3 regions of the Pseudoxanthomonas sp. LjRoot127 genome follow, and region 2 is predicted to be linked to each of the others. Evidence: predicted binding sites of a transcription regulator. Region 2 holds the regulator's gene; each other region holds the start of a gene.

Region 1 (10,449 bases), 2.4 Mb from region 2:
GTACGGAAGTGGCGGAGTACCTGGGCGGGCGCGGCGACGAGGTATGCCTGGCGCGCAGTACGACCGAAGGACTGGCGCTGGTCTATCACGGGCTGCCGCTTCAACCCGGCGACGAGGTCTTGACCACGGTGCACGACCACTATTCGCACCACGAGTCGATCCGGCTGGCGACGACGCGCGCGAATGCGACGATGCGGAAGGCCACGCTCTTCAAGCAGGCACGCGATGCCAGCGTCGACGAAATCGTCGGCAACCTGAAGGCCGCCATGCGCCCGCAGACGAAGGTGGTGGGCGTGACGTGGGTGCACTCCAGCACCGGCATCCGCCTGCCGATCCGCGATATCGCCACGATGCTGCGCAGCCTACCCGACCCGCCCCTGCTGGTCGTCGATGGCGTGCACGGGCTCGGCGCAGTCGACGATACCGTCGCCACGATGGGAGCGGACTATTTCTGCGCCGGCACGCACAAGTGGATGTTCGCGCCGCGCGGCACCGCGCTGGTGTGGGCGAATGCGGCGAACTGGGGCCGCCTGCGGCCCCTGGTGCCCAATTTCACCGAGATCGAAAGCTACAACGCGTGGACCGAAGATCGCCCGCCGGCTGGACCCGCGAATGCCGCACGGATGACGCCCGGCGGTTTCCACGCCTTCGAGCACCAATGGGCAATGGCAGCCGCCTTCCGCATGCACCGGCAGATGCAGCGACCGCGCGTCGCCGCCCGCATCGCCGCGATGAACGACCAGCTCAAGCAGGGATTGGCTGGCCTGCCGAAGGTGAAGATGCACACCCCGCGCGCTGCGGCGCTGTCGGCAGGCCTGGTCGCCTTCGAGATCGACGGCATGGCGCCGACCGAGGCGGTGAAGCAGTTGCTCGCGCGCCGCATCATCGCCAGCACCAGTCCCTATGCCGTCACCTACGCACGCCTTGCACCCAGTCTGGTCAACACGCCGGACGAAGTGGATGCAGCCTTGCGTGCGGTGCGCGCCCTCGCGGCCTGACCGGCAAACAAAAAAACCCCGCCTCGCGGCGGGGTTTTCGTGGAACGGTTACGCGGGAAGCGGACTTCTTAGAAGTCCATGCCGCCCATGCCGCCCATGCCACCACCGGCCGGCATCGCCGGCTCGTCCTTCTTCGGAGCCTCGGCCACCATCGCTTCGGTGGTGATCATCAGGCCCGCGATCGAAGCGGCGTTCTGCAGCGCGGAGCGCGTGACCTTGGTCGGGTCCAGGATGCCGAACTCGATCATGTCGCCGAACTCGCCGTTGGCGGCGTTGTAGCCGAAGTTGCCCGAACCGTCCTTCACGCGGTTCACGATCACCGACGGCTCTTCACCGGCGTTGGTCACGATTTCGCGCAGCGGGGCTTCCATGGCGCGCAGGGCGATCTGGATGCCGTGGTTCTGGTCTTCGTTGGCGCCCTTCAAGGTGCCGATGGTCTGCAGCGCGCGGATCAGCGCCACGCCACCGCCGGGGACCACGCCTTCTTCCACCGCCGCACGCGTGGCGTGCAGGGCGTCTTCGACGCGGGCCTTCTTTTCCTTCATCTCGATCTCGGTCGAAGCGCCGACCTTGATCACGGCCACGCCGCCGGCCAGCTTGGCCACGCGTTCCTGCAGCTTCTCGCGGTCGTAGTCCGAAGAGGTCTCTTCGATCTGCGCCTTGATCTGCTTGATGCGCGACTGGATGCGCTCGGCATCGCCGGCGCCGTCGATGATGGTGGTGTTCTCCTTGGAGATCACGACCTTCTTCGCACGACCCAGGTCGTTGATGGTGGCCTTCTCGAGCTGCAGGCCGACTTCCTCGGAGATCACCGTGCCGTTGGTCAGCGTGGCGATGTCTTCCAGGATGGCCTTGCGGCGGTCACCGAAGCCCGGCGCCTTGACGGCGGCGACCTTGACGATGCCGCGGATGGTGTTGACCACCAGCGTGGCGAGGGCTTCGCCTTCCACTTCCTCGGCCACGATTAGCAGCGGCTTGCCGGCCTTGGCGACGCCTTCGAGCACCGGCAGCAGTTCGCGGACGTTGGAGACCTTCTTGTCGTGGATCAGGATGAAGGGGTCGTCGAATTCGACCTGCTGCGACTGCTGGTTGTTGATGAAGTACGGCGACAGGTAGCCGCGGTCGAACTGCATGCCCTCGACGACGTCGAGTTCGTTCTCCAGGCCCGAGCCTTCTTCAACGGTGATCACGCCTTCCTTGCCGACCTTCTTCATGGCCTCGGCGATGATGTCGCCGATGTTGCTGTCGGAGTTGGCCGAGATGGTGCCGACCTGGGCGATCGCCTTGTCGTCGGCGGTCGGCTTGGAAAGCTTCTTCAGCTCTTCGACGGCGGCCTTCACGGCCTGGTCGATGCCGCGCTTCAGGTCCATCGGGTTCATGCCGGCAGCGACGGCCTTCGAGCCTTCGCGGATGAACGCCTGCGCCAGCACGGTGGCGGTGGTGGTGCCGTCACCGGCGTTGTCGGAGGTCTTGGAAGCGACTTCCTTGACCATCTGCGCGCCCATGTTCTCGAACTTGTCGGCCAGTTCGATTTCCTTGGCGACGGAAACGCCGTCCTTGGTGATGGTCGGGGCGCCGAAGCTCTTCTCGAGCACGACGTTGCGGCCCTTCGGGCCGAGGGTGGCCTTGACGGCATTGGCGAGGATGTTCACGCCGCGCACCATGCGCGTACGGGCGTCTTCACCGAAACGGATATCTTTGGCTGCCATTGGAAAAACTCCGTGATTCGTAATTCGTGATGAGTGATTCGGGAAACGTCGGGCAGCGGGAAATCGGATGGAGTGGGATCGTCAACGCGGTTGCGCTACTGCGAACCCCCAATCCCCAATCCCGCCTCGGCTCAGCCGAGGATTGCGAGAACGTCGTCTTCCTTGATGATCTTGTACTCGATGCCATCCTGCTTGTAGGCGGAACCGGAGTACTGGCCGTAGATCACCTTGTCGCCGACCTTGACCTTCGGGGCGCGCACGCCACCGGTGGCTTCGACGAACTTGCCTTCGCCGACGGCGATGACTTCACCCTTGGTGGGCTTCTCCTTCGCGGCGTCGGGAATGATGATGCCGCCGAGGGAGGTTTCTTCGGCTTCGATCGGCTTGACCACCAGGCGGTCGTACAGCGGCTTGATGTTGCTCATGTCAATCCTCTTAAGTGATTGATTGGACTAGGAAAGGGGCGGCGATGTTAGCAGTCCCAGGGAGAGACTGCCAACGACGCGGACACAAAAACCCGGCAGCGCCGGATGCCGTCCTATGTTGGGTGGGGGCCATGCGCTTTCAAGGGCCGGTCGAAAAATTTTTTCGCCAGGGCCGTCTGGGCCGGTCTGCGATAATCGCCGGCCCATGCCCGTCTTCCTTATCCTCTCCACCTGCCCGGATGCCGACACCGCCCAGCGGCTGGCGCGGACGCTGGTGGAAGAGCGGTTGGCCGCCTGCGTCAGCCTGTTGCCCGGTGTGGTCTCGACCTACCGCTGGCAGGGCGACGTGGAACAGGCGACCGAGGTCCAGCTGCTGGCCAAGACCTCCGGCGACCGCCGCGAGGACCTGATGGCGCGCCTGGCCGAACTCCACCCGTATGAACTGCCGGAGATCCTGGCGGTCGAAACCGCCGCCGGCCTGCCCGCCTACCTGGACTGGGTCGCCGCCGAAACCCGGGCCCACGCCCGTGCCTCCGAGTGATCCGATGACGCCGATCCGCGCCCTGCTCTCCCTCCTGCTGCTGTCCCTGACCTCGCTGCTGGCGCCGGCCGCCTCCGCCGCGATCACCCAGGACGACCTGCTGCCGGTGGACGAAGCGTTCGTGCTGACAGCTACCGCGCCGACGCGCGACAGGATCGAGATCCGCTGGAAGATCACCGAGGGCTACTACCTCTACCGGCATCGCACCAGCGTGGGCGCCGATCCCGGCTTCGCCGCGCGGCCCCTGCAGTTGCCGAAGGGCAAGGCCTACCGCGACGAGTTCTTCGGCGACGTCGAAACCTACCGCGGCGAGCTGCTCGCCACCCTGCCCGGCCAGCCGACGGCGTCGACCGACCGCGTCACGCTGAAGATCAAGTACCAGGGCTGTGCCGACGCCGGCATCTGCTACCCGCCGCAGACGCGCACGCTGACGGTGGCGTTGCCGCCCGCCGCCGGCGAGGCCTTCGTGCCGCTGGGTTCCGGTGCGCTCACCGGCGGCCTGCTTGGCCAGCAGCCGCAGGCCGGCATGGACGCACTGCCGCTGCCGGAGGAACAGGCGTTCGCGTTCGAGGCGATTGCCTTCAACGGCAACGAGCTGCTGCTGCGCTTCACCCCCGCGCGCGGTTATTACGTCTACCGCGACCGCACGTCGATGGCGCTGGGAGGCGCGCCGGGCATCGCCCTGCAGGCGCCACGCTGGCCGACGGGCAAGGCGCACCGCGACGCGCATTTCGGCGAGGTCACGGTCTACTTCGACCAGGCCGAAGTGCCGGTGCCGTTGAGGCGGGAGAACGCAAAGGCCGCACAGGCGACTCTGCGCGTCACGTTCCAGGGCTGCCAGACCAACGGCATCTGCTATCCGCCGATGACGCGACGGGTGAAGCTGTCGATCCCCGCCGGTACGGTGACGCCGGCCACCATGCCGGACGTGCCGGCGCCCGCCGCCGTCGCAGCGCTGCCGACGAGCGAGACGCCCCCCGCGAGCACGCAGGTCGCGGTTCCCGTCGCGGGCGCGACGACCTCACCCGTTGCGGCCGACGTCGAACGGACACTTCCTCCGGCAGACGTGCTGGCACGCAACCAGGGCGGCGCCATGTCACTGCTCGTCGCACTCGCGCTGGCACTGGCGGGCGGCCTGATCCTCAACCTGATGCCGTGTGTGCTGCCGATCCTGTCGTTGAAGGCGCTGTCGCTGGCCGAGAGCGGGCGCGATGGTGGTGACGCGCGACAGCGCGCGCTCTGGTACACGGTGGGCGTGCTGGTCAGCTTCGTCGCCGTCGGTGCGCTGGCCCTCGCGCTGCGGGCCGCCGGCCTCGCGCTCGGGTGGGGCTTCCAGTTGCAGCAGCCATGGGTCGTCGGGCTGTTGGCCTATGTGATGTTCGCGGTGGGTCTGAGCCTGTCGGGCGTGTTCGCGATCGGCCACCGGCTGGCGGGTACCGGCCATGGGCTGGCGTCGCGTCGCGGCCCGGTCGGCGATTTCTTCACCGGCGTACTGGCGGTGGTCGTGGCCAGCCCCTGCACGGCCCCTTTCATGGGCATCGCACTCGCGTACGCCTTCACGGCGCCCACGCCGTTGGCACTGCTGGTCTTCGCGGTACTCGGCCTGGGATTGGCGTTGCCGTTCCTGCTGATCGGCTTCGTGCCGGCGCTGGCACATCGCCTGCCGCGCCCCGGCGCCTGGATGGAGACGCTGAAGCAGGCACTCGCCTTCCCGATGTACCTCACCGCGGCATGGCTGCTGTGGGTGCTGGGCAAGCAGCGCGGCGTCGATGCGCTGGGGCTGGCGCTGGTCGGACTAGTGTTGCTGGCGCTCGGGCTGTGGTGGTTCCAGCGCGCGCGCTTCGCGGCACCGCTTCAGCGCATGCTGGCACTCGCGCTGGCGACCTCCGCGCTGGTACCTCTGGTGATGGTGCACCGGTTGCCTACGAGCACGGCAGCAGCACCGATGGCGGACGGCCACGTGCCTTACTCGGCGGAACGCCTGGCCGCCCTGCGCGCGGAGGGCCGCATCGTCTTCGTCGACATGACCGCCGACTGGTGCGTGACCTGCAAGGCCAACGAAAAGGCCGTGCTGAACACCGACGCGTTCCGTGAGCTGCTGTCAGAACACGATGCCGTGATGATGACGGGCGACTGGACGAACGTGGACCCTGCCATCACCGCCTTCCTCGAACAGCACAAGGCCGTCGGCGTGCCGCTGTACGTGATGTACCCGCGCAACGGCGGCGAAGGCGAGGTCCTGCCGACCGTGCTGACCCACGACACGGTGCGCCAGGCCTTCGAACGGGCGGCGCGATGAAGGCCACCACGCCGCGCATCCTGGCGGTCGCCGCACTGGCGGCCGGACTGGGCTTGCTCGCCAGCCTCTGGCTAGACGTCAACCCCCTGTGGCGGACCGGCCCGGGCGAGCGCGCCCTGCATGCCGCCATCAACGCCACGGCACCGACGCCGCCGCCAGGCGTCACGCCGGCGGCCATCGGCGATCCGATGCCCGCCATCGCGTTGCCGGGACTGGATGGCAAGATCGTCGATCTCGCCGCCCACTACCGCGGCAAGCGGCTGCTGATCAATGTCTGGGCCAGCTGGTGCGGCCCCTGCATCGAGGAGATGCCCGAGCTGCAACGCTTCGCGATGGCGCAGGGGGCAGAGGGCGTGCAGGTGATTGGCCTGGCGCTGGACTCGCCGGAAGCGGTGCGGGATTTCCTGTCCCGCGTGCCGGTCGGCTATCCCATCGTGCTGGACACACCCGGCCCGGCCGACGCCAGCGTCTGGCTGGGCAACGCCAAGGGCGTGCTGCCGTATACCGTACTGATCGGCACCGATGGCCGGGTCGAGCGACAGAAGATCGGCCCGTTCCAGCACGGCGAGCTCAGCGACTGGGCGCAGTAGCAACGCCGCGTTACGTCGTCGAAACGGCGGTCATCGTGCGCCATCAATTGAAAAACCCGCCTTGCCGGCGCGCCTTGTCGCCCCGCCTCGACCTGATCGGCACGAATGGCGCCAGGAATCAAACAAGCGCTTAAAACGAGGCAAACTTCGGCGAACTGGACAGCATTGCCGTGTTCGCGCAGACTGCCGGCCTTCCGCTGGAGAGCCGAATGGCGAAGCTGCTGGTCCTGCATGGCCCCAACCTCAATCTGCTCGGGACGCGCGAGCCGGAGGTCTATGGCCACACGACGCTGGCGGACATCGACCTGGCGCTCGCGGCGCAGGCGCAGGCCGCCGGCCACGCGCTGGAGGGGTTCCAGTCCAATGCCGAGCACGCTCTGGTCGACCGCATCCAGACCGCCCGCACCGACGGCACCGCCTTCATCCTGATCAACCCGGCTGCGTTCACCCACACCTCCGTCGCGATCCGCGACGCGCTGGCGGCGGTAGCGCTGCCCTTCATCGAAATCCACCTGTCCAACCCGCACAGCCGCGAACCCTTCCGCCACACCAGCTACTTCAGCGACAAGGCGGTCGGCGTGGTCTGCGGGTTCGGTGCGGACAGTTACCGCTACGCGCTGGACGCCGCCCTGCAGCGGCTGCCCGCCTGACTTTCCTCTGTTCCCCGCGGGGAACGATGTTCAACCACGAGGCTCCCATGGATCTCCGCAAAATCAAGAAACTCATCGACCTGCTGGAAGAGTCGAACCTGGCCGAAATCGAGATCAAGGAAGGCGAAGAATCCGTGCGCCTGGCGCGGACGCCCAAGGGCGGCTATGCCGCACCCGCCGCACCGGCGCCCGTGGCCTACGCCGAACCGCGCCCCGCGGCACCGATGCCGATGAGCTCGCCGACCGAAGCCTCCACCGGCGGCACCGCCAAGCCCGGCAACGCCCTGCCCGACGGCCACGTGGTGCGCGCGCCCATGGTCGGCACCTTCTATGCCTCCCCGTCGCCGGACAAGCCTGCCTTCGTCAGCGTCGGCCAGTCGGTGAAGGCCGGCGAGACGCTGGCGATCATCGAGGCGATGAAGATGTTCAACCCCATCGAAGCCGACGTGTCCGGCACCGTGCTGTCGATCCTGGCCGACAGCGGCCAGCCGATCGAATTCGACCAGCCGCTGTTCGTGATCGGCTGAGGTCGGCACCATGCTGGACAAGGTCGTTATCGCCAACCGGGGTGAGATCGCGCTGCGCATCCTGCGCGCCTGCCACACCCTCGGCATCCGCACGGTCGCGGTGCATTCCACCGTCGACCGCAACCTCAAGCACGTGGCCATGGCCGACGAGTCCGTCTGCATCGGCCCGGCCGCCTCGAAGGACAGCTACCTCAACATCCCGGCCATCATCGCCGCGGCCGAGGTGACCGACGCGCAGGCCATCCACCCGGGCTACGGCTTCCTGTCGGAGAACGCCGACTTCGCCGAGCGCGTGGAGCAGTCCGGCTTCATCTTCATCGGCCCGAAGGCGGACACGATCCGCATGATGGGCGACAAGGTGGAAGCCATCCGCGCCATGCAGGCGGCCGGCGTGCCGTGCGTGCCCGGCAGCGGTGGTCCGCTGGGCGACGACATCGTCGCCAATACCCGGATCGCGCGCGAGATCGGCTATCCGGTGATCATCAAGGCCGCGGGCGGCGGCGGCGGCCGCGGCATGCGCGTGGTGCATGTCGAAGGCGCGCTGAAGGCGGCCATCGAGACCACCAAGTCGGAAGCCAAGGCGGCGTTCGGCAACGGCGAGGTCTACATGGAGAAGTTCCTGGAGAATCCGCGCCACGTGGAAATCCAAGTCCTCGCCGACGGCCAGGGCAACGCCATCCACCTGGGCGAGCGCGACTGCTCGATGCAGCGTCGCCACCAGAAGGTGGTCGAGGAAGCACCGGCGCCCGGCATCACCGAGGAACTGCGCAACGAGATCGGCAAGGTCTGCGTGGAAGCGTGCATCCGCATCGGCTACCGCGGTGCCGGCACGTTCGAATTCCTGTTCGAGGACGGCCGCTTCTACTTCATCGAGATGAACACCCGCATCCAGGTGGAGCATCCGGTGACCGAGCGCATCACCGGCATCGACCTGGTCTGCGAACAGCTGCGCATCGCGGCCGGCCACAAGCTGAGCATCAAGCAGTCCGACATCGTGCTGCGCGGCCATGCCATCGAATGCCGCATCAACGCGGAAGACCCGGACACGTTCATGCCGCACCCGGGTCTGATCCAGCATTTCCATCCGCCGGGCGGCCCCGGCGTGCGCGTGGACACGCACATCTACGAAGGCTATCGCGTCCCGCCGAACTACGATTCGATGATCGCCAAGCTGATCGTCCACGGCCCGGACCGCGACACCGCGATCGCGCGCATGCGCGTCGCGCTCAGCGAGATGGTCATCGACGGCATCAAGACGAATATCCCCCTGCAGCAACGCATCATGCGCGACCAGGGCTTCCAGGCCGGCGGCCAGAACATCCACTATCTGGAAAAGCGCCTGGCCGAACGCAAGAACAAGGCGATCTCGCTGGTCTGAGGATTCGCCGCGCCAGACGCACGAAGGGCCGGGATGGCGACTTGCCGTTTCAACGTTCGGACGAGGCGACGCGGCGTATTACCGCTCGGGTGCCTGTTGCGTGCCGGGCACCGGGACGGCACCGAGCGGCGAGGACGGATCGGTGATCCGCACCACTTCCGACGACCCGTTGGGCCAGACCACCCTGATCGTGCTGCCCGGCGCCAACGTCGAGAACGGCGTGCCGCTGCGCGCGCGATACAGCGCGGCGACCTGCGCGGCGCCGAGGCGGCGCGCCTCGTCCGGCGCATGGATGGTCATGTGGCCCACCCGCGACAGATCGCGGAACGCGGGGTCGCGTGTTTCGATCACGATCGTTGCCGCCGCGGCGGCATACGCCACCACCACCAGACCCCAGACCAGGAGATTGGCTCCCGGCCGCGTGCGCTTGTATTTCATCCTTCCACTCCCGGGTGGGACAGCAGCGTGCCCACCATCTCGTCCACGTTGTCCCGACCTTGGCGCGGCACACCGGCATCGCGCGCGAAGGTGGTGAAATCCTGCGATTCGTCCTGCGAGCAGATGCCGCCGTTGACGCAGTAGTTGGTCATCATCGTGCCGCCGGGGCTGCAGTCCATGCCGAGCCGGCAGGCCGCCACGCGCCAAGCGATCTCGGTCAGTTCAGTGCCCGACACCTCGCCCAGCGTGTCGCGACGGCCGCTGCCGATCGTGCCCATCGCCGGCGCGATGGCCAGGTAGGCGAACGGATCGCCCGAATCGAGTACGCGCTGCACCAGGTCGCGCTGGTAGTCGTCGCCTTCCCGCAAGGGCTGCTCCATCGCCAGCAGCGCGGCTTCCGCCGCCACGCTGCCGGCCTGCGCCGCCTGCAGGCGACGCGTGAAGACCGTCGCCGACGAGAAACCGTCCGCCGGCATGAAGCGTGCGCAGCGTTGCTGCACGCGCTGGCGGGCGGACAGCATCGCGGCACCATTCGACAGCCCCAGGCCGGCGATCACGCGCGTGTCCTGCGCATAGCCTGCGGGATCGGCCGCGTAGCCCGCGCAGTGATCCTGCACCAGGCTCAACAGCCACATGGCATCGGCATCTCCAGCCGCGGCGAGCACCATGAGTTCGCGCGAATAGGCGAACAGGTCGGTGCTGTCCTCGAACGCGCGCCGCAACGGCGACAAGACCGGCACGGTCCGCGCCGACATGGGGCGCAGCATCGCGTCCGGTGTCGCAAGTGCGGACGGATCCCCGTCGTGCGCAATGGCCGGGGCCTCTCCAGATCCTCCGGCATGCGGCAGCCAACCCGCCTGGCGCAGCGGCATCCACGCCAGCACACCCAGCAGG
Region 2 (10,449 bases):
CGCCGCCAAGCACGGCTACGAGCTGGAAGAGCACTCGCTGGTGTTGTACGTGCGCAAGAAGCGCTGACAGCTGGAGATTTTCCGGCTCGGGATGTGGAAGCGACGTAAGTCGCGAAGCGGCATCGGCAAGGCCTCATCGCGACCTGCGTCGCTCCCACAGTAAGCAACCGGGGTGTCAGACCGCGTTCGCCAGCAGCCGCTTGGCCGCGGCATGCGCTTCCTTGCTGACCTCCACGCCGCCAAGCATGCGCGCGAGTTCCTCTTCACGCTGCTTCGCTCCCAGCTTCTCGACCGCGCTTTGCGTCATGCCGTCCACCGGGGCCTTGCTGACCCTGTAGTGCGCGTGTCCCTGCGCCGCGACCTGTGGCAGGTGGGTGACGCACAGCACCTGCCGTTGGGCCCCTAGCGCCCGCAGCTTCTGTCCCACGATCTCGGCGACCGCGCCACCGATGCCGGTGTCGACTTCGTCGAAGACCATGGTCGGCACGGCGTCCACCCCGAGCGCAGCCACTTCGATCGCCAACGAAATGCGCGCGAGTTCGCCGCCGGACGCCACCTTTCGCAGCGGACGCGGCGGCTGCCCGGCATTGGCCGAAACCAGGAATTCGACCCGCTCGGCGCCGGCAGGATCGGGACGATCGCCTTCCTGGGGCTCCAGCGCGATCTCGAAACGGCCACCGCCCATGCCCAGTTCGGCAATCAGGGCGGTAGTGGTATCACCCAGTGATGCCGCCGCGCGGATACGCGAACGGCTCAGGGATGCCGCGGCGCTGCGCCACTGCTCCCGGGCCGCATCGATCTCTCCGTTCAGCTGGACCAGGCGTTCGCCGGCGCCGCGTAGCGACTCCAGTTCGGCGGCGAGCCGGTCGTGCTGCTCCTGCAGGCCCTCCAGCGGTACGCGATGCTTGCGGGCGAGGTCGTGGACGCGGGCCAGCTTGCGCTCCAGCGCGTCGAACTGCAGCGGTTCGCCGTCGAGGTCGTCGCGCACCTGGCCAAGCAGGGACAGTGCTTCCTCGATCTGGATCGCCGCACCGTCGAGCAGCGCATCCACCTCGCGCAGGCGCGGCTCGTGCTCGGCTTGCCGCCCGAGATCGGCGCGCACCTGTTGCAACTGCCGGGTGAGCGAGGGCGTTTCGTCGCTGGCCAGTTCGCCCAGGGCCGCATCGCAGGCCTGGATCAGGCCGGCCGCGTGCGCCTGCCTGCGATGGCTGGCGACCAGCGCTTCCAGCGCAGCCGGCGAAAGATCCTCCCGCTGCAACTCCGAGAGCTGGTGTTCCAGATAGTTGATGCGGTCGGAGACATCGCCTTGGCCCGACAGTAGTTCGCGTTCGCGCAGCAGCGCAGTCCAGTATCGCGCCGCCTCGCGTACCGTGGCGCGCTCGCGGTCGTTTCGCGCGAAGGCGTCCAGCAGGTCCAACTGGCTGTTGCGGGCCAGCAGCGCCTGGTGTTCGTGCTGGCCATGGATTTCCACCAGCCGGGCGGCCAGTTCGGTCAGCTGGGAGAGCGTCACGCTGCGGCCATTGATCCACGCGCGGGAACCGCCGTCGGCACGGATCACCCGGCGCAGCTGGCACTGGCCGTCGTCGTCCAGTTCGTTCTCGGCGAGCCACGCCTGTGCTGGCGACCCGGTCGAGGGGGAGAATTCGGCCGACAGCTCCGCCCGCTCGGCGCCATGACGGACCACGCCGCTGTCTGCACGCAGGCCGGACAGGAACCCCAGCGCATCGACCAGCAACGATTTGCCGGCGCCGGTTTCACCGGAAATGACGGTCATGCCGTCGCCGAATTCCAGTTCGGCCGCACGGACGACGGCGAAATCCTTGAGGGCGAGATGTCTGAGCATGCGGCGGATTGTAAGCGGTGGCGGCTCAGCGTCTGAGACGTCCCGGGCGCGCCGGCTTGCAAAGAAGGGGGAGCGACGTTATCTAGCGGGCATGCATCCGCCATCGCCCCCGCTGGATCCGCGCGCCCGCCAACTGCTGCGGACGCTGATCTCGCGCTACATCCGCGATGGCGAGCCGGTGGGGTCGCAGACGCTGGCCCGCCATGCGGGGCTGGAGGTGAGTCCGGCGACCATCCGCAACATCCTGTCCGAGCTGGAAGAGGTCGGACTGCTGAGTTCCCCGCATACCTCGGCCGGCCGCATTCCCACCGCACAGGGGTATCGGGTGTTCGTGGACAGCCTGGTGCAGGTGAAGTCCCTGGGGGACGGCGAAGTCGCGCGGCTGCGGGCCGAACTGTCTACGGGGGCGGGGACCCAGGCACTGCTGGGCAACGCCTCGGAGCTACTGTCGGCGATGACCCACTTCGTCGGCGTGGTCAGCGTGCCGAGGCGGGAGCAGTTCGCCTTCCGCTACATCGATTTCGTGCCGCTGGATGGGCAGCGGGTCATGGCCATCCTGGTCTTCGCCGACAACGACGTGCAGAACCGGGTCATCGAGACCCGTCGGCCCTACGAGCGGTCGGAACTGGAGCGCATCGCGAACTATCTGAACACCCAGTTCGCCGGGCGACCCTTGGCCGAAATCCGGGCCAACCTGCTGCGTGACCTGCGCCGCGCCCAGACGGAAATGGAAGGCCTGCTGGCCGAGTCGATCGAGCTGGCCGAACAGGCCCTCACGCCGCCGGGCGACGATGTGGTGCTGGCGGGCCAGACCCGGCTCATGGGGGTGCAGGAGCTGTCCGATCTGGAACGGCTGCGCGACCTGTTCGAGGCGTTCGCTCGCAAGCGCGAAATCCTGCAACTGCTCGAGCGCACGATCCGCGCCCCGGGGGTGCGCATCTTCATCGGCGAGGACACCGGGCTCGCGCCGCATGATGGCGTGTCGGTGGTGACGGCGCCCTACATGGCGGGCGGGCAGGTGCTCGGCGTGCTGGGGGTGATCGGGCCCACGCGCATGGCGTATGACCGGGTCATTCCGGTGGTGCAGGCGGCGGCCGATGTACTGGGTGCGGCCTTGAATCCGGATGCGCCGGCCCCATAGGTTGGGGCTTGGGCGGCCGGACTTGCCGCGATGGGACCCGAAATGAACCAACACGACCACGATTCCGACCTGGACCAGGGCCACGACCCGCAGGACACCGACAGCGCGCTGATCGCCGAGCTGGAAACCCTCCGCAACGAGCTCGACCAGCTGCGTGCCACTACGCTGCTGGAGCGCGCCGACCTGGAGAACCAGCGCAAGCGCGTGGCCCGCGACATCGAGCAGGCCCGCAAGTTCGCCAACGAACGCCTGTTGGGCGACCTGCTTCCCGTTTTCGACAGCCTGGACGCCGGCCTGGCCGCGGCAGGCGCCGAGCCGAGTCCCCTCAAGGACGGACTGGAGCTGACCTTCAAGCAGTTGCTGAAGGTGGCCGGCGACAACGGCCTGACCCTGCTGGACCCCACGGGCGATGCCTTCAACCCCGAACACCATCAGGCGATCAGCCAGGCCGATGCGCCGGGCGCCGCGCCCGGCAGCGTGGTGCAGGTGTTCCAGAAGGGCTACCTGCTCAACGGACGCCTGCTGCGCCCGGCCCTGGTGGTCGTGGCGAAGCACGACTGAACGTCTGCGCGACGGCGCTTGAACGGCGCCATCGCACCCCTATATCGGGACCATCCACCCGGCCGAGCGCCGGATCCAAACAGAATTTGCTAGGGAGCGAGAACCACCATGGGCAAGATCATCGGCATCGACCTCGGCACGACCAACTCGTGCGTGGCGATCATGGACGGCGGCAAGGCCCGCGTCATCGAAAACTCGGAAGGCGACCGCACCACGCCCTCGATCGTGGCGTACACGAAGGACGGTGAAGTGCTGGTCGGCGCCTCGGCCAAGCGCCAGGCCGTGACCAATCCGAAGAACACCTTCTACGCGGTGAAGCGCCTGATCGGCCGCAAGTTCACCGACGCGGAAGTGAAGAAGGACCTGGACCTGGTGCCCTACGGCATCGTCGCGCACGACAACGGCGACGCCTGGGTACAGACCAGCGACGGCAAGAAGATGGCACCGCAGGAGATCTCCGCGCGCGTGCTGGAAAAGATGAAGAAGACGGCGGAAGCCTTCCTGGGCGAGACCGTCACCGAAGCCGTCATCACCGTGCCGGCCTACTTCAACGACAGCCAGCGCCAGGCGACCAAGGACGCGGGCAAGATCGCCGGCCTGGACGTCAAGCGCATCATCAACGAGCCCACCGCGGCCGCGCTGGCCTATGGCCTGGACAAGGGCGAAGGCGGTGCCGACCGCAAGATCGTCGTCTACGACCTGGGTGGCGGCACCTTCGACGTGTCGATCATCGAGATCGCCAATGTCGACGGCGAGAAGCAGTTCGAAGTGCTGGCGACCAACGGCGACACCTTCCTGGGTGGCGAAGACTTCGACAAGCGCGTCATCGACTACCTCGTCGAGGAATTCCAGAAGGACCAGGGCATCGACCTGCGCAAGGATCCGCTGGCCCTGCAGCGCCTGAAGGACGCCGCCGAGCGCGCCAAGATCGAGCTGTCCAGCTCGCAGCAGACCGAAGTGAACCTGCCGTACGTCACCGCCGACGCGTCGGGCCCGAAGCACCTCAACATCAAGCTGACCCGCGCCAAGCTGGAAGCGCTGGTCGAAGACCTGGTGAAGAAGACCATCGAGCCCTGCCGCATCGCGCTGAACGACGCCGGCCTGCGCGCCAGCGACATCGGCGAAGTCATCCTCGTCGGTGGCCAGACCCGCATGCCGAAGGTGCAGCAGGCCGTGGCCGAGTTCTTCGGCAAGGAACCGCGCAAGGACGTCAATCCCGACGAGGCCGTGGCGCTGGGCGCCGCGATCCAGGGCGGCGTGCTGGCCGGCGACGTCAAGGACGTGCTGCTGCTCGACGTCACCCCGCTGAGCCTGGGCATCGAGACGCTGGGTGGCGTGTTCACCAAGATCATCGAGAAGAACACCACCATTCCGACCAAGGCCTCGCAGACCTTCTCCACTGCCGAGGACAACCAGTCCGCGGTGACGGTGCACGTGCTGCAGGGCGAGCGCGAACAGGCCCGCTTCAACAAGTCGCTGGCCAAGTTCGACCTGTCCGGCATCGAGCCGGCGCCGCGCGGCATGCCGCAGGTGGAAGTGTCGTTCGACATCGACGCCAACGGCATCCTGCACGTGTCGGCCAAGGACAAGAAGACCAACAAGGAACAGAAGGTCGAGATCAAGGCCGGTTCGGGCCTGTCCGAGGACGAGATCGCGCGCATGGTGGCCGACGCCGAGGCGCATCGCGAAGAGGACAAGAAGTTCCAGGAACTGGTGCAGGCGCGCAATCAGGCCGATGGCTTGCTGCACGCCACCCGCAGTGCCATCACCGAGCACGGCAGCAAGGTGCCGAGTGATGTGATCGGACGGGTCGAATCCGCCATCGCCGAGCTGGAGACGGCGATGAAGGGCGACGAGAAGGCGCAGATCGAAGCCAAGTCGAAGGCGCTCGAAGAGGCGGCCCAGTCGCTGTACGCGGCCGCGGCGTCGACCGAGCAGCCCGGTGGCGGCGCCGGTCCTGCCGGCGGTGCATCGGCAGGCGCGGACGACGTGGTCGACGCCGAGTTCACCGAAGTGAAGGACGACAAGAAGTAATCCCGGCCCACGGGATGCGGCGGACGGGAGACGTGGCCTGCCACGGCCTCCCGTTTTGCCATCCGGCGAACCTGCGAGACCAGCCTGACGACACATGAGCAAGCGCGATTACTACGAAGTCCTGGGCGTGGCCAGGGACGCCAGCGATGAGGACCTGAAGAAGGCCTATCGTCGCTGTGCGATGAAGCACCACCCCGACCGCAACCCCGGCGATGCCGCGGCCGAAGCGGCGTTCAAGGAGTGCAAGGAGGCGTACGAGGTGCTGTCCGACGGCGCCAAGCGACGCACCTACGACGCGCACGGACATGCGGCATTCGAGCATGGCATGGGCGGTGGCGGTCCCGGCGGTCCGGACATGGGCGACATCTTCGGGGACATCTTCGGCAACATCTTCGGCGGAGGTGGCGCGCGTGCCGCCCGACGGGGCGCCGACGTGGGCTACGTCATGGAGCTCGACCTGGAGGAAGCGGTCGCGGGCATCGAGAAGCGCATCGAGATTCCGTCGCTGGTCGCATGCGAGCCCTGCAAGGGCTCGGGCTCGGCGGACGGGAAGGTCGAGACCTGTGGCACCTGCGGCGGTCGCGGCAACGTTCGCATGCAGCGCGGCATCTTCGCCATGCAGCAGGCCTGTCCGGCCTGCGGCGGGCGCGGCCAGACCATCAAGAATCCCTGCACCGAGTGCCATGGCGCCGGTCGCGTGGAGGAAGAGAAGGTCCTGTCGGTCAAGATCCCGGCCGGCGTGGACAATGGCGACCGCATCCGCCTGACCGGCGAAGGCGAAGCGGGCCCTCCGGGCACGCCGCCGGGCGACCTGTACGTGGAAGTGCGTGTGCGCGAGCACGACATCTTCCAGCGCGATGGCGACGACCTGCACTGCGAGGTGCCGATCCGCATCTCGCAGGCGGCGCTGGGCGATACCGTGCGCGTTCCGACGTTGAGGGGCGAGGCGGAGATCCGCATTCCCGCCGAAACCCAGACCGGAAAACTGTTCCGCCTGCGCGGCAAGGGCGTGAAATCGGTGCGCAGCCGCAGCGAGGGCGACCTCTATTGCCGCGTGGTGGTGGAAACCCCCGTCAACCTGACCGGTGAGCAGCGCGAGCTGCTGGAGAAGTTCGAAGCCACCTTCAGCGGCGAGGAGGCGCGCAAGCACTCGCCGAAGTCGGCGACGTTCCTCGATGGCGTGAAGGGCTTCTGGGACCGCATGACGTCCTGACGCCGGCGCGGTTCGGCTTGCTTCTAGAATGGGGCTCCTTCGTGGAGCCCTTTTCGTGCCCGGACCCCTCATCGGCATCGTCGGCAGTGCAGGCGCCTATGGCCGCTGGCTGCAGCAGTTCTTCCGCAGCCGCATGGCCCTTGAGGTGATCGGCCATGATCCCGCCGATCCGTCTTCCACGGACGAGGCGGACCTGGTCCGCCGTGCCGACGTACTTCTGTTTTCCGCACCCATCCGGGCGACGGTGTCGCTGATCGAGCGTTACGTGGACCTGGCGGGCGGTGACGAGAGCGGGAAGCTGTGGCTCGACGTGACATCGGTCAAGGCCGCGCCGGTGGCCGCCATGTTGCGGTCCCGGGCCGAGGTCGTTGGCCTGCACCCCATGACCGCCCCGCCCAAGTCGCCGACGCTGAAGGGCAGGGTGATGGTGGTGTGCGAGGCGCGGCTTGACCGCTGGCGTCCGTGGCTGACCGCGCTGCTCGAGGCGTTGGACGCCGAATGCGTGGAGGCCACCCCGGAACAGCACGACCGCGTGATGGCACTGGTGCAGGCCATGGTGCATGCGACGCACCTGGCGCAGGCGGGCGTGCTGAGGGGACAGGCCGACAGGGTAGGCGATCTCGCCTCGGTGATGCCTTTCCGTTCGGCCTCCTTCGAGATGGATGCCGCGATCATCGCGCGCATCCTGTCGTTGAACCCTGCGATCTACGAAGACATCCAGTTCGGCAATCCACATGCGTCCGAGGTCCTGCGCGCGCTCGGACAACAGGTGGCCCGGATGGCCGCGTTGGTGGAAGAAGGCGGCGACGCCGCACGCGAGGCCTTCCGCAACGAGTTCCTGCACGACAACCGCGAAGCGGTGGGTGCCGCTGCGCTCGCGGAGGGCAACTACCACTACGAGCGCATCGGCTACCTGCTGGCCGACCTGTCGGCGGACAAAGCGCTCAGCGTTCACCTGCCGCAGGACCGGCCCGGCTCGTTGCGCAGCCTGCTGCATGTGTTCGAGCGACACGACGTCAGCCTGTCGTCCATCCATTCGTCGCGCACGCCAGAGGGTGACGTGCATTTCCGGATCGGATTTGACACCGGCATCGACGCGGAGGCGTTGCAGCGCGCCGTCGCTGAGATCGCGGAGACCGGTATCGGTCGGATCGTGTCGTCCGCCTGATCGACCATCGAATCCGCCGATCGGCATGTAAACCCGTTTACTCGACAAGCGTGAGTCGAGAGCCCTAGCATCCCCCACGAGGCGGCGGCCACGACCGTCACATGAGCTTCATCATCCTCAGGGAGCGACGGGAGATGGGTCAGGACAACACGCGGGTGACGCGGTCGCCACTGCAGGTGCTGGCTGCACGGAAGGACGACGAGGAGGCGATCGCCCTGCTCACGCAGATCGTGGTCGCCCAGGGTGAAATCGCCGCGGCCGGTCCCGAGCCCCAGGATGTCGTGGATGCGATCACCCATCGTGCGCAGGCCCTGACGCGCTCCGACGGCGCGGTGCTGGAAATCCGCGATGGCGCGGTCATGCGCTACTGGTCGGCCAGCGGCATCGCGCACGACATGGTGGGCATGAGCATCCCCGTGGAGGGTAGCCTGTCCGGTCGCTGCATCCACGAAGGCCGTGTGCTGAGGTGCGACGACAGCGAGGACGACGCACGCGTGAACCGCGATGCCTGCCGGCGGGTCGGACTGCGTTCCATGCTGGTCGCCCCCCTGCATTTCCGTGGCCAGGTGGTCGGCGTGCTGAAGGTGGTTTCGGCGACGCCCATGGCCTACCGAGACGCCGATTGCCGCACGCTGGAACAGCTCAGTACGCTGGTGGCCGCCAGCTTCTACAAGGCGATCGAACACGCGCAGATGCGCGCGGCACTGGAAACGCGCAAGGGAGCGGTGGATCGGGACCGCCAGCACGCGCAGGCCGCGAGGGTGCGCCTCGAAGACGTGCTGCGCGAGGGTAGGCTGACGAGCGTCCTGCAGCCCATCGTGCGGCTTGCCGACGGCGCCACCGTCGGGTACGAGGCACTGGCACGCTTCCCGATCGAATACGACCTGTCCACCAGCCGCTGGTTCGAGGACGCCGCAAGGCACGGCTTGAGCGTGCCACTGGAACTCGCTGCCGTGGAAGCGGGGCTGGCGTGCCTGCCGCGCATTCCCGGAGACGCCTACATCGCGCTCAACGTGTCGCCCGAGACCGCATGCAACGAGCGCCTGTCTTCGTTGCTGGCAGCAAGCGAGCCGCAGCGACTGGTGCTGGAAATCACGGAGCACACGCCTGTCGACGACTACGGACAGCTGAACACCTGTCTCGCCGCGCTGCAGGCGCGCGGCGTGCGCATCGCGGTGGACGACACCGGCGCGGGCTTCGCCAGTCTGCGCCACGTGCTGCGGCTTTCCCCCGACATCATCAAGCTCGACATCTCGCTGGTGCGCGAAGTCGACCAGCGCCCGCGCATGCAGGCCCTCATCGCGGCGCTGCTCGCATTCGCCGAGGGGACGCGCGCGCAGCTGATCGCGGAAGGCGTGGAGACAGAACGCCAGTGCGACGCACTGAAAGCACTCGGCGTGGCCTTTGCGCAGGGCTACTTCCTCGGTCATCCGGCCGCGCCGTAGCCCGGCCTGGCGGGCAAGCGGTTACCATGCGGCCATGAACGCCTCCCCGATCCGTATCCTCATCCATGGTGCGTCCGGTCGCATGGGCCAGGCGTTGCTCCGCCTCGCCGCCGAACAGGCCGGCCACTGCCAGGTCGTCGCGGCGGTGACACGGCGTACGCCGTCACCGCGCGTGGTGGACGGCGTCCCCCATTTCGCGGCCAGCGAGCTGGCGGGCGTGCCGGCCTTCGATGTCGCCATCGACTTCAGCCTGCCCGACGGGTTCGATCACATCCTCGCCCTCTGCGTCGAGCGTGGCGCGGCGCTGGTGTCCGGAACGACGGGCATGGCCGACGCGCAGGCGGGCGCCCTGGTGCAGGCGGCGAAGAGCATCCCGCTGGTGTGGGCAAGCAACTTCAGCCTTGGCGTCGCGGTCCTGGCGGACCTGGTGGAGCGAGCCGCGGCAGCGCTGCCGGGGTGGGACGTGGATGTCGTGGAGTCGCACCACGTGCACAAGAAGGATGCGCCGTCCGGCACGGCGCTCACGCTCGGAGGCGCGGCAGGCAGCGCGGGCGCGCCCGTGCATTACGCCAGCCTGCGCGCGGGCGACATCGTCGGCGAGCACACCGTGCAGTTCACCGGGCTGGGCGAGCGGGTGGAACTGGTGCACCGGGCGACGCATCGCGATGTGTTTGCACGCGGCGCGCTGCACGTTGCGCGGCAGCTCGCCGGGCGCCCGGCGGGCAGCTACCGGGTGCGCGACCTGTTGGCGTGAAGGCACGCGGGCTTGCCCACGTCGCGCTACAACCTGAACACGGCGGGCTTGGGCACGCCGCCGAGCATCCGGCGTAAAAAACGGTGGCGCTGAACAGGCCGTTTCCGTACAATTCCCGCTCGCCTGTTACCCATCGCCACGGACCGGATGAACGCCGCGTCTGCGGTTTCTTGCAGCCGCAAGCCGGTGGGACAGGGTTCCTCCACCCCAAGGCGAACCCCGTGACACGACCCGCAATCCTCGTACTCGAAGACGGCACCGTATTCGAGGGCGAATCCGTAGGCGCAGAC
Region 3 (10,449 bases), 1.5 Mb from region 2:
GCCCGGTGCTGGAAGGTTAATTGATGGGGTCAGCCGCAAGGCGAAGCTCTTGATCGAAGCCCCAGTAAACGGCGGCCGTAACTATAACGGTCCTAAGGTAGCGAAATTCCTTGTCGGGTAAGTTCCGACCTGCACGAATGGCGTAACGACAGCGGCGCTGTCTCCACCCGAGACTCAGTGAAATTGAAATCGCTGTGAAGATGCAGCGTTCCCGTGGCAAGACGGAAAGACCCCGTGAACCTTTACTATAGCTTTACATTGAACGTTGAGTTCGTCTGTGTAGGATAGGTGGGAGGCTATGAAACCGAGGCGCTAGCTTCGGTGGAGCCAACCTTGAAATACCACCCTGATGTGCTTGACGTTCTAACCTAGGTCCGTAATCCGGATCGGGGACCATGTATGGTGGGTAGTTTGACTGGGGCGGTCTCCTCCCAAAGAGTAACGGAGGAGCTCGAAGGTACGCTCAGCGCGGTCGGACATCGCGCACTGTGTGCAAAGGCATAAGCGTGCTTGACTGCGAGATCGACGGATCAAGCAGGTACGAAAGTAGGACTTAGTGATCCGGTGGTTCTGTATGGAAGGGCCATCGCTCAACGGATAAAAGGTACTCCGGGGATAACAGGCTGATACCGCCCAAGAGTTCATATCGACGGCGGTGTTTGGCACCTCGATGTCGGCTCATCACATCCTGGGGCTGTAGTCGGTCCCAAGGGTATGGCTGTTCGCCATTTAAAGTGGTACGCGAGCTGGGTTCAGAACGTCGTGAGACAGTTCGGTCCCTATCTGCCATGGGCGTTGGAAGTTTGAGAGGGGCTGCTCCTAGTACGAGAGGACCGGAGTGGACGAACCTCTGGTGTTCCGGTTGTCACGCCAGTGGCATTGCCGGGTAGCTATGTTCGGAAGCGATAACCGCTGAAAGCATCTAAGCGGGAAGCGCGCCTCAAGATGAGACTTCCCGGGGCACAAGCCCCCTAAAGGAACCATCAAGACTAGGTGGTTGATAGGTCAGGTGTGTAAGTGGGGCAACCCATTGAGCTAACTGATACTAATGATCCGTGCGGCTTGACCATATAACCTCAAGTGGCCTTGGACTCGACGATATCGTCAGAGAAAATCCAATGCCCGCTACGTCACAAGACCCTATGAGAGATTGGCGCCTTAATCCGTTCCCTGGATGGCGACGCTCCAACCCTCTCCCTGGTGAAATTAGCGCTGTGGTCCCACCCGTTCCCATCCCGAACACGGAAGTGAAACGCAGCCGCGCCGATGGTAGTGTGGCTTAAGCCATGCAAGAGTAGGTCATCGCCAGGGGCTTTACCCCAAAACCCCCAGCTGAAAAGCTGGGGGTTTTTTCTTGCCTGTGTTTCGCCAACAATCGGGTCTCATCTCACGAAGGGGCGGGTGCATGAGGGTATGTCGATGGGCGTTGGCCAGCGCGCTGGCGATGATCTGCCTGGACGGCGTCGCCGCCGATGAGGTGGCGCCGTCGGCAAGACGCGTGCACGATGAGGCACTCGTCCTGGATACCCATTTGGACACCCCTGCGAACTTCCGTCGCCCCGGTTGGAACATCGCCGACAACCACGAACACGAAGGCGATCTTTCACAAGTGGACCTGCCGCGCATGAAGGCGGGTGGGCTGGATGGCGGATTCTGGGTCATCTACACCGCGCAGGGCGCGCGCGACGTGGACGGCAAGCGCGCGGCGCGTGACCACGGACTGGATCGCCTGGTGAGCATCCATGAAATGCTTGCGGCCAACGCGGGGGAGATGGAGCTTGCGCTTACCGCCGATGACGCAGAGCGGATCGGACGCGCCGGCAAGCGCGTGTCGTTCATCAGCATGGAAAATGCCGCTCCCCTGGCCAGCGATCCCAGCTTGCTGACGGCCTACCATCGGCTTGGCCTGCGCATGCTGGGCATCACGCACGTGCGCAACAACGATTTCGGTGACTCTTCGACCGACCCGGCCGGGGCGGAATGGAATGGCCTGAGCCCGGCGGGTCGTCACCTGGTGGAAGAGGCCAATCGCCTCGGGGTCGTGCTGGATGCGTCGCATGCCAGCGACACCGTCTTCGATCAATTGCTCGCACTATCGAAGGCGCCGATCGTGCTGTCCCATACCAGTGCTGACGCGTTGTACGACCACGCTCGCAACATCGACGATTCGCGCATTCGGCAGCTCGCTTCGAAAGGGGGCGTCATCCACGTCAACGCGTTCGGTGGCTACCTGATCGATATCCCGAAGATTTCCGAGCGCGAAGCGGCCATGGATGCCCTTGGAGAAAAGTACGGCCCTGAAAATCGGCTGGCGACGGACCGCGTAACGGCATATCTGGCTGAGCGCCGTGCTATCGAAGCCCGGTACCCGGTCAAGCGCGCCACATTCGAGGACTACATGGCACACCTCCTTCACATCCTGAAGGTGGCGGGCGTAGACCATGTAGGCATCGGGGCGGATTGGGACGGCGGCGGCGGCGTGACCGGCATGGAGGATGTCAGCGCGTTGCCCCGGATCACGGACGCACTGCTGGCGGCCGGTTACACCGAGCAGGATGTCCGCAAGATCTGGAGCGGCAACCTCCTGCGCGTGATCAGGGAAGCGCAAGCGATCGGATCCGCGGAGCGTTGAGAACGCTCGACGATCGGCGTGCGGTCTTGCAGACGCATGTGACGGAGGCTTCGGGAGGCAGGTGTCATGGAAGAGACGATCACCGCCCGTCGATTCATCGCCACGCTGGGCATGGACATCCCGAGGCATTGGCTGCCCGGCAATGAGGTGGTGTCGTCGTTGCTCAACGCGTACACCATTCTGGTGCCCGCCAACGAGGCGTTCTATATGCGAACGCTCAACGCCTGTCTGCCGCGCATCCCGGACGGCGCGCTTCGTGCGCGTTGCGAAGCCTTCATCCGCCAGGAGGCGCAGCACGGGGTCGCGCACAAGCGTTACTGGGCAAATCTCGACGCGCAAGGTTACGCCTACCGAGGCGTGGAGCGTGTCGTGGAGCGATGCGTCTTCCGTGTGATGGATCGCCTCGCGCCCTTGTGGTTGCGCGTGTCGCTGGTGAGCTGCGTCGAGCATATCAATGCCTATCTGGGTTACGAATTCCTGAGCCAGTCGATCCTTGCAGACGCCGACCCGCGCCTTCGCGATCTGATGGAATGGCATTTCGCCGAGGAGATCGAGCATCGGGCAGTCGCATTCGACCTGCTCCAGGCGGTATCACCCTGCTATCCCGTGCGGATGCTGGGTGCGGCGATGACCGCCACGCTGTTCCATCTTCTGTTGACTGGCCTCGCAGCGTGGCTGCTCGCGCAGGATCGCCTGTTGTGGCGAAGGGCGACCTGGACACAGTTGATCAGTCATCTGGGGGCCGGACACGAGATGGGGCGCAGGTCGTTCGAGCACCTGCGTGACTACCTGGCGCCGCGGTTCGATCCTTACTGCTTGCCCGGCGCGGACGCGCTGGCGGCCGCCGTGCTGACGCGTCTGGGTGCGGAGCATTCGCCGTCCGTGGTCCCGATGGCGCCCCGAAACTGAACGATTGCCCCCTAACCTGCTTCCGCGGGTTACCGGCAGCACTGATGTTTGCGGCATATCCAAGTTGTTGATTAGTAATCACTTTCAGGCCTGGCGTTGAGGGCCCGGTTGTTGCACAACTGGAACAATTCGGAACTTCCGGCACGGTTAGCAGTCGAACCCCCCGACTGCTAACATCCATGCCCATGAGCCAGAACACTCCCACTACCGCCCTGGTCACTCACAACCTGCCGATTCCCAGCGCGCTGGGTTCGCTCGACGCCTACATCAGCGCCGTGCACCAGATCCCGGTGCTGACGGTGGAAGACGAGCGTGCCCTCGCCAATCGTTACCGTGACGAGGAAGACCTCGATGCCGCGCGCGAGCTGGTGCATTCGCACCTACGCTTCGTCGTGCATGTGGCGCGTGGCTACAACGGCTACGGCCTGCCGCTCGGCGACCTGATCCAGGAAGGCAACATTGGCCTGATGAAGGCGGTGAAGCGCTTCGACCCGGATATGGGCGTGCGCCTCGTCAGTTTCGCGGTGCACTGGATCCGTGCCGAGATGCACGAGTTCATCCTGAAGAACTGGCGCATCGTGAAGGTCGCTACCACCAAGGCGCAGCGCAAGCTGTTCTTCAACCTGCGCAAGTCCAAGACGCGCCTGGGATGGATGAATGCCGAAGAGGTCAGCGCCATCGCCAAGGACCTCAACGTGTCCGAGCGCGAGGTGATGGAGATGGAATCGCGGCTGTCGGGGCGGGACATCGGGTTCGATGCGCCGTCGGACGAGGACGAGGACCATGCGCCCCCGTCACCCGCCAGCTATCTGGTCGCGCGCGACGAAGATCCGTCGCAGGCATACGAGCGCGCAGACAGCGAGGATAACCAGCTCGAGTTGCTGCGCGAGGGCTTGGCCAATCTCGATGACCGCTCGCGCGACATCATCAAGCGCCGCTGGCTGGATAGCGAAAGCAAGGTCACGCTGCAGGAGTTGGCCGACGAGTACGGCATTTCCGCCGAGCGCGTCCGCCAGGTCGAAGCCAATGCGCTGAAGAAGATGAAGGCGCTGTTCGCTGCCTGATTCACGCACGCGCGAGTCGTTACCGGAGAGGCCCCATCGGGGCCTCTCCGCTTTTGTGGCGGGTGGAATGGCGGATGTGGTCCACTACGCCGCGACCCGCCGTGGGCGGCGTGACAACCAGAAGGAGCAGGGCATGGGGTGGGGCAACAAGCGGCATTGGGTCTTGGCATTGGCGGTGATGTGCGGAGCGTGGGGTGCGTCTGTCATGCCGGCCCTGGCGGCGGACACGGGCAACCTCCCATCCGAGGGGCGAGAAGGCGGTGTGCGCTTCGGCATCGATCGCGAAGAGTACGACGCACAGGCGCGTGCGGCGATGCAGGTGGATCCCGTCGTGGCTGCGCATCTCGGTGCGATCCGCAAGATCTCGCTCGATGACGCCGCCAGCATGGACGAGCCCGGCCCGGACGTGCTGGTGTTCGACGTGGAAGGCAGCCGCGGCAAGGGGCGTGTTACCGCGCGCTTCATCACGGTCAGCGCCACCCAGGAAGCATTGGGACCCGGTGTCCTGGTCATGGCCGACGGCACGGAGCATGCGATCACCGGCAGCGCCGATGCCCTGGCGGCGGAAGACGGCAGCCACGATCACCACCACCACGACCACGACGAGGACGTCGAGGCGGGGGCCGGTCTCTTCATCCAGCAGGCACGCGAAGCCGCGCAGCGCTATCCCGTGATCCAGCAGCACATCGGCCGCATCAGCACCTTCGAGATCGACAGCGACGCTTCGGGCGCGGCGCCTGGCATGAACGCTTTCGTGTTCGATGTCGTGGGCGACAAGGGACGTGGGCGGCTGGAAGCCGACTTCATCACCGTCAGTGCCGCTACCGAACGCCTCGGCAAGGGGGTGCTGACGCTGGTCGATGGCCGGCGCGTGCCCTTCGACGGCGAACCGCGCGGCGAGGATGAGTTTGCCGATCACGAAGGTGCCGGCGCACTGTTCGGCGACATGCAGGACAATATCTTCACGCGCCAGGCGCGCGTGGCCGTGCAGCGCTCGCCCCTGGTGCAGGAGCACATCGGCACCCTGACGGCGTTCGACTTCGACCTGGCGGGCACGGGGGAAGCGGACGGCGCGAACGAGTTCGTGTTCGACCTGGCCGGCGACAAGGGGAACGGACGCATCCTCGCGGAGTTCATCACCGTCGACGCCGACACGGAGCGCCTCGGCAAGGGCGTGCTCACGCTGGCCGATGGTCGTGAATTCGCGTTCGAGGGTGAGCCGCCGGCGACAGGTGAACTGGACGCAGCGCGTGTCGATACCGACCGTGGCGAGGCTCCCGATGCGTTCGCGCGGCAGGACGGCATCTTCGTGCTGCAGGCCAACGCAGCCATGCAGGCCCATCCGGTCGTGCTGCGCCATATCGGCGACATCCGTGAGGCGGCGTTCGACCGCGACGCATCCTGGGCAGCGGAAGGCGAGCGCTATATATTCGACCTGAGGGGCAGCAAGGGGCAGGGACGGCTGGAGGCCGAGTTCATCACCGTGGATGCCGACAGCGAGCGCATCGGCGAAGGCGAACTCGTCATGGCCGACGGCAAGCGCTACCCACTGGGCGGAAAGTGAGCTGCGCAAGATCCGGATAGCGCCGCCCTTCGCGCGGCGCGAGCATGGCATCCCGTTCCCGAGAGCGCGATGCCATGCCGTTCGTGATCCGCGGGCTGCCGCCCGCGCCCTTCCTTCCCCTGTTCGCCCTTGACGATGCCGCGCTGGCGGCACGCAACATCCGCCGCATCGCCGCGGACGCCGACCGCGGCTTCCCCTGCCGCGTCTCGCTGCGCGATGCGCAGCGTGGCGAGACCGTGCTGCTGCTCCACCATCTGCACCACGAGGTCGTCGGCCCGTATCGCGCCAGTGGCCCCATCTACGTACGCGAAGCCGCGATGTCGTCCGGCGCGGCGGAATTCCGGGACGCGCTGCCGCCCTCGTTCCCACGCCGCCTGCTGTCCCTGCGCGCGTACGATGCGGGCGGCGACATGCGCGATGCCGACGTCGTGGACGGTGCCGATGCCATGCCCCACCTGCAGCGCCTGCTCGGCCTGCCCGGCGTGGCCTACCTGCACGTGCACAACGCGCGGCCGGGGTGCTACGCCTGTCGCGTCGATCCCGCCTGATCCTCGTCACTGCCCAGGATGATCCGGGCGCCGCGCTGGTAGCTCCAGTACGCCCAGAACCAGTTGAGCAGCACGACCAGACGGTTGCGGAAGCCGATCAGGAAGAACACGTGCGCGGTCAGCCAGAACCACCAGGCCAGCACGCCCGAGAATTTCAGCTTGCCGAAATCGACCACTGCGGCCATGCGGCCGATCGTGGCGAGGTTGCCGTAGTCGCGGTAACGGAACGCGCCGGGCGATGCGCCGCCCGACAGGCGTGCACGCAGCACCTGCGCCACGTGGCGGCCCATCTGCTTGGCGGCCGGTGCCACACCGGGGACGGGCTTCCCATCCGCAGCCACTGCCGCCAGGTCGCCGGCGACGAAGATGTCCGGATGACCCGGCACGCTGAGGTCGGGCTGCACCGTGACGCGGCCCGCACGATCCAGCGGCACACCCAGCGAGCGTGCGAGGGGCGATGCGGCCACGCCCGCTGCCCACACCACCGTTCTTGCGGCCACGAACGTGTCCCCGAGTTGGTAGCCGTCGGCGGTGATGCCGCTGACCGGCGTCCCGGTGACGACCTCGACCCCCAGCTTTTCCAATTGCCGACGCGCCTTTTCCGACAGCGCTTCGGGGAACGAGGCCAGGACGCGCGGTCCGCCCTCCACCAGCCGCACGCGCGCCTGCGAGGGATCGATCCGGCGGAACTCGTTCCTGAGCGTGTGCCGCGCGATCTCGGCCAGCGTGCCGGCCAGTTCCACGCCGGTCGGTCCACCGCCGACGATGGCGAAACTCAGCCACGCGGCGCGTGCCGCCGGATCGGTTTCCGCCTCCGCACGTTCGAAGGCGAGCAACAGGTGGCGCCGCAGTTGCAGCGCGTCGTCGAGCGTCTTGAGGCCCGGCGCGTGCGGCGCCCATTCGTCATGACCGAAATAGGCATGCGTCGCGCCCGTCGCCAGCAGCAGCGAGTCGAACGCGATGTTCGTCCCGTCCGTGAGCACGACGTGTTTGTCCCGAGCGGCGATCGAGGCGACTTCCGCCAGCCTCACCTCGACATTGGCCTGCCTGCGCAGGATGTGGCGCAGCGGCGCGGCGATGTCGGGTGCCGACAGACCGGCGGTCGCCACCTGATAGAGCAGCGGCTGGAACAGGTGATGGTTGTGCCGGTCGATCAGCGTGATGCGCACCGGCGCGGAGGCCAGCGCGCGCGTCGCCCAGAGGCCTGCGAAGCCACCGCCGACGATGACGAAATGGTGTGCCGGCTGCATGCCGTCTCCCGCGGCCACGGACCGTGGCGGATCGCGACGTATTGTCGCATGCGCGCCGGTGCCGTCGTTCAATGCGGGTCGCGATCGATCAGCGACGTCTCGCGCGTGTCCGGCATCCACAGGTACACCAGCAGCGAACACGCGATGCATGCAGTGACGTACCCGTAGAAGCCGGCTTCCATGCCGATCTTCTTGAACCACAGGGCCACCATGTCCGCCGTTCCGCCGAACAGCGCGACGGTCAGCGCATACGGCAGGCCCACGCCCAGTGCGCGGATCTCGACGGGAAACATCTCGGCCTTCACTACGGCGTTGATCGCGGTGTAGCCGCTGAGGATCACCAGCGCCGCCATCACCAGCCAGAACGCCTGCACGGGGCTCGACACCGTCTGCAGCGTGGACAGGATCGGCCATGTGCACAATGTGCCCAGCACGCCGAACGCGATGAGGATGCGGCGCCGCCCGATCCGGTCGGACAGTGCGCCGACCACCGGCTGCAGCAGCATGAAGAAGAACAGGGTCGAGGCGTTGATCAGGCTGGCCGTCTCGCTGGCCATGCCGGCGCTGTTGACGAGGAATTTGTGCACGTAGGTCGTGTAGGTGTAGAACGCCAGCGTGCCGCCCATGGTCAGCCCGACCACGGCGAGGACGGCCCGCGGATGCCGCGCCAGCGCGCGCAGCGTTCCCTGCGCCTGCCCGCGGTCCGCGTGGCTGGCGCCACGGCGGCAGAACGATTCGGTTTCCACCATGTTCCGGCGCAGCCACAGCGCGACGAGTGCCGCCACGGCACCGATCGCGAACGGGATGCGCCAACCCCAGTCGCGCAGTTGTTCATCGGTGAGGAAGACGCGCTGCAGCGCGATCAGCACGGCCAGCGCGATCAGGTGGCCCATCACCAGCGTCACGTACTGGAAGCTCGACCAGAAACCGCGGTGCCCGCGCGTGGCCATCTCGCTGAGGTAGGTCGCCGAGGTGCCGTACTCGCCGCCGACCGACAGACCTTGCAGCAAGCGTGCCAGCACCAACAGGATCGGCGCGGCGACGCCGATGGTCGCGTACCCCGGCGTGCACGCGATGATCAGCGAGCCGCCGCACATCATCACAACCGACAGCATCAACGCGCGCTTGCGTCCATGGCGGTCGGCGTAGCGGCCGAGCAGCCAGCCGCCGAGCGGGCGCATCAGGAAGCCCACGGCGAAGATGGCCGCGGTCTTCAGCAACTGGCTGGTGCGGTCGCCGCCCGGAAAGAAGATCTCGGCGAAATACAGCGAGAAGGCCGCATACACGTACCAGTCGTACCACTCCACCAGGTTGCCCACCGATCCGCTGAAGATGCTGCGCAGGCGCTGGGCGGAGGTGAGGCGCGTGAAGGGCGTCGGCGTCATCAGTACAGGTCCATGGGGTCGACATCCAGCGACCAGCGCGTACGGCGTGCTTCCGGGAGGGCATGGATCTGCGGCAGCGCGAGATCGAGCATGCGGTGCAGGGCGCGTCGCTCCGGCGAAGAGAGCAGCAACTGCACGCGATGCAGGCCCGCGCGCCGTGGCATCGGTGCCGGCAAGGGGCCGTGCATCTCCAGCACGGAGTCGTGCGCGCGGAGCACCTGCTTGGCCGCCCGCAGGAAGTGCTGCGCGGCATCGGCCTGCTGTGCCTCCGCGCGCAGCAGTGCTAGGTGCGCAAACGGAGGAAAGCCGGCCATCTGGCGTTGTTCCAGTTCGGCCTCGGCGAACGCGTGGTAACCGCCGTTGATCAGCGTGTTCAACAGCGGATGATCGGGATGGTGCGTCTGCAGCCACACATCGCCACGCTTGCCCGCGCGCCCCGCGCGTCCGGCGACCTGGATCAGCTGCTGCGCCAGCTTTTCGCCGGCGCGGAAGTCGGTGGAGAACAGGCCTTCGTCCACGCCGACCACCGTGACGCGGGTGAGGTGCGGCAGGTCGTGGCCCTTGGCCAGGATCTGCGTGCCGACCAGGATGCCGGGCGTGTCGCCCAGCTTCGCCAGTTGCTGCGCAAGGCCATCGCGCTTCTGCGTGGTGCCGCGGTCCACCCGCAGCACCGGCACGTCGGTGAACTGTTCGGCCAGCAGTTCCTCCAGACGCTCGGTGCCGATGCCCTGCGGTTGCAGCGCCAGTCCACCGCAGTCCGGACAGGCCGGCGGCGACGCTTGTCGTGCGCCGCAATGGTGGCACTGCAGCCGCCTGCCCCCTGCATGCACCGTCATCGGACTGTCGCAGCGCCTGCAGTGCGCGCTCCAGCCGCAGTCATGGCATAGGAGCACTGGCGCGTAGCCGCGGCGGTTCTTGAAGACCAGTACCTGGCCGCCGGCGTCCAGCGCCTGCCGGATCGCCTGCAGGGTGTCCGCCAGCAGGCCCGCCTGCTGTGCGCGCTTGCGCATGTCCAGCACGCGCACGCCGGGCGGTTGCGCCTCGCCGGCGCGGCGCGAAAGTCGCAGGTGCGCGTAGCGGCCGCTGCGCGCGTTGTG

The links. The regulator HrcA, encoded in region 2, represses chaperone genes, less so after heat shock. The targets are predictions, from matches to a motif close to TTNGCACTCNNNNNNNNNGAGTGCNAA.
Region 1: ACSQ19_RS05070 (co-chaperone GroES) is a predicted target of HrcA. The motif match lies at 3,180-3,206, and genes of this name have one in related genera.
Region 3: rpoH (RNA polymerase sigma factor RpoH) is a predicted target of HrcA. The motif match lies at 3,689-3,715, and genes of this name have one in related genera.

What each region holds. Positions count from the first base shown of each region.
Region 1 is NZ_CAXUQR020000001.1:1,051,397-1,061,845, forward strand. Features, by position in the region: gene ACSQ19_RS05060 (aminotransferase class V-fold PLP-dependent enzyme) at 1-998, shown strand, start outside; gene groL (chaperonin GroEL) at 1,067-2,707, opposite strand; gene ACSQ19_RS05070 (co-chaperone GroES) at 2,839-3,132, opposite strand; gene cutA (divalent-cation tolerance protein CutA) at 3,338-3,673, shown strand; gene ACSQ19_RS05080 (protein-disulfide reductase DsbD family protein) at 3,678-5,972, shown strand; gene ACSQ19_RS05085 (TlpA family protein disulfide reductase) at 5,969-6,562, shown strand; gene aroQ (type II 3-dehydroquinate dehydratase) at 6,772-7,212, shown strand; gene accB (acetyl-CoA carboxylase biotin carboxyl carrier protein) at 7,260-7,739, shown strand; gene accC (acetyl-CoA carboxylase biotin carboxylase subunit) at 7,750-9,117, shown strand; gene ACSQ19_RS05105 (hypothetical protein) at 9,196-9,555, opposite strand; gene ACSQ19_RS05110 (hypothetical protein) at 9,552-10,449, opposite strand, start outside.
Region 2 is NZ_CAXUQR020000001.1:3,401,475-3,411,923, forward strand. Features, by position in the region: gene fur (ferric iron uptake transcriptional regulator) at 1-67, shown strand, start outside; gene recN (DNA repair protein RecN) at 176-1,843, opposite strand; gene hrcA (heat-inducible transcriptional repressor HrcA) at 1,935-2,984, shown strand; gene grpE (nucleotide exchange factor GrpE) at 3,027-3,545, shown strand; gene dnaK (molecular chaperone DnaK) at 3,654-5,579, shown strand; gene dnaJ (molecular chaperone DnaJ) at 5,674-6,792, shown strand; gene ACSQ19_RS16065 (prephenate dehydrogenase) at 6,848-7,960, shown strand; gene ACSQ19_RS16070 (sensor domain-containing phosphodiesterase) at 8,062-9,405, shown strand; gene dapB (4-hydroxy-tetrahydrodipicolinate reductase) at 9,440-10,159, shown strand; gene carA (glutamine-hydrolyzing carbamoyl-phosphate synthase small subunit) at 10,381-10,449, shown strand, end outside.
Region 3 is NZ_CAXUQR020000001.1:1,912,197-1,922,645, forward strand. Features, by position in the region: rRNA gene ACSQ19_RS08895 (23S ribosomal RNA) at 1-1,070, shown strand, start outside; rRNA gene rrf (5S ribosomal RNA) at 1,197-1,311, shown strand; gene ACSQ19_RS08905 (dipeptidase) at 1,427-2,632, shown strand; gene ACSQ19_RS08910 (metal-dependent hydrolase) at 2,699-3,541, shown strand; gene rpoH (RNA polymerase sigma factor RpoH) at 3,727-4,605, shown strand; gene ACSQ19_RS08920 (hypothetical protein) at 4,739-6,169, shown strand; gene ACSQ19_RS08925 (DUF1203 domain-containing protein) at 6,214-6,717, shown strand; gene ACSQ19_RS08930 (NAD(P)/FAD-dependent oxidoreductase) at 6,690-7,967, opposite strand; gene ACSQ19_RS08935 (MFS transporter) at 8,036-9,352, opposite strand; gene ACSQ19_RS08940 (primosomal protein N') at 9,352-10,449, opposite strand, start outside.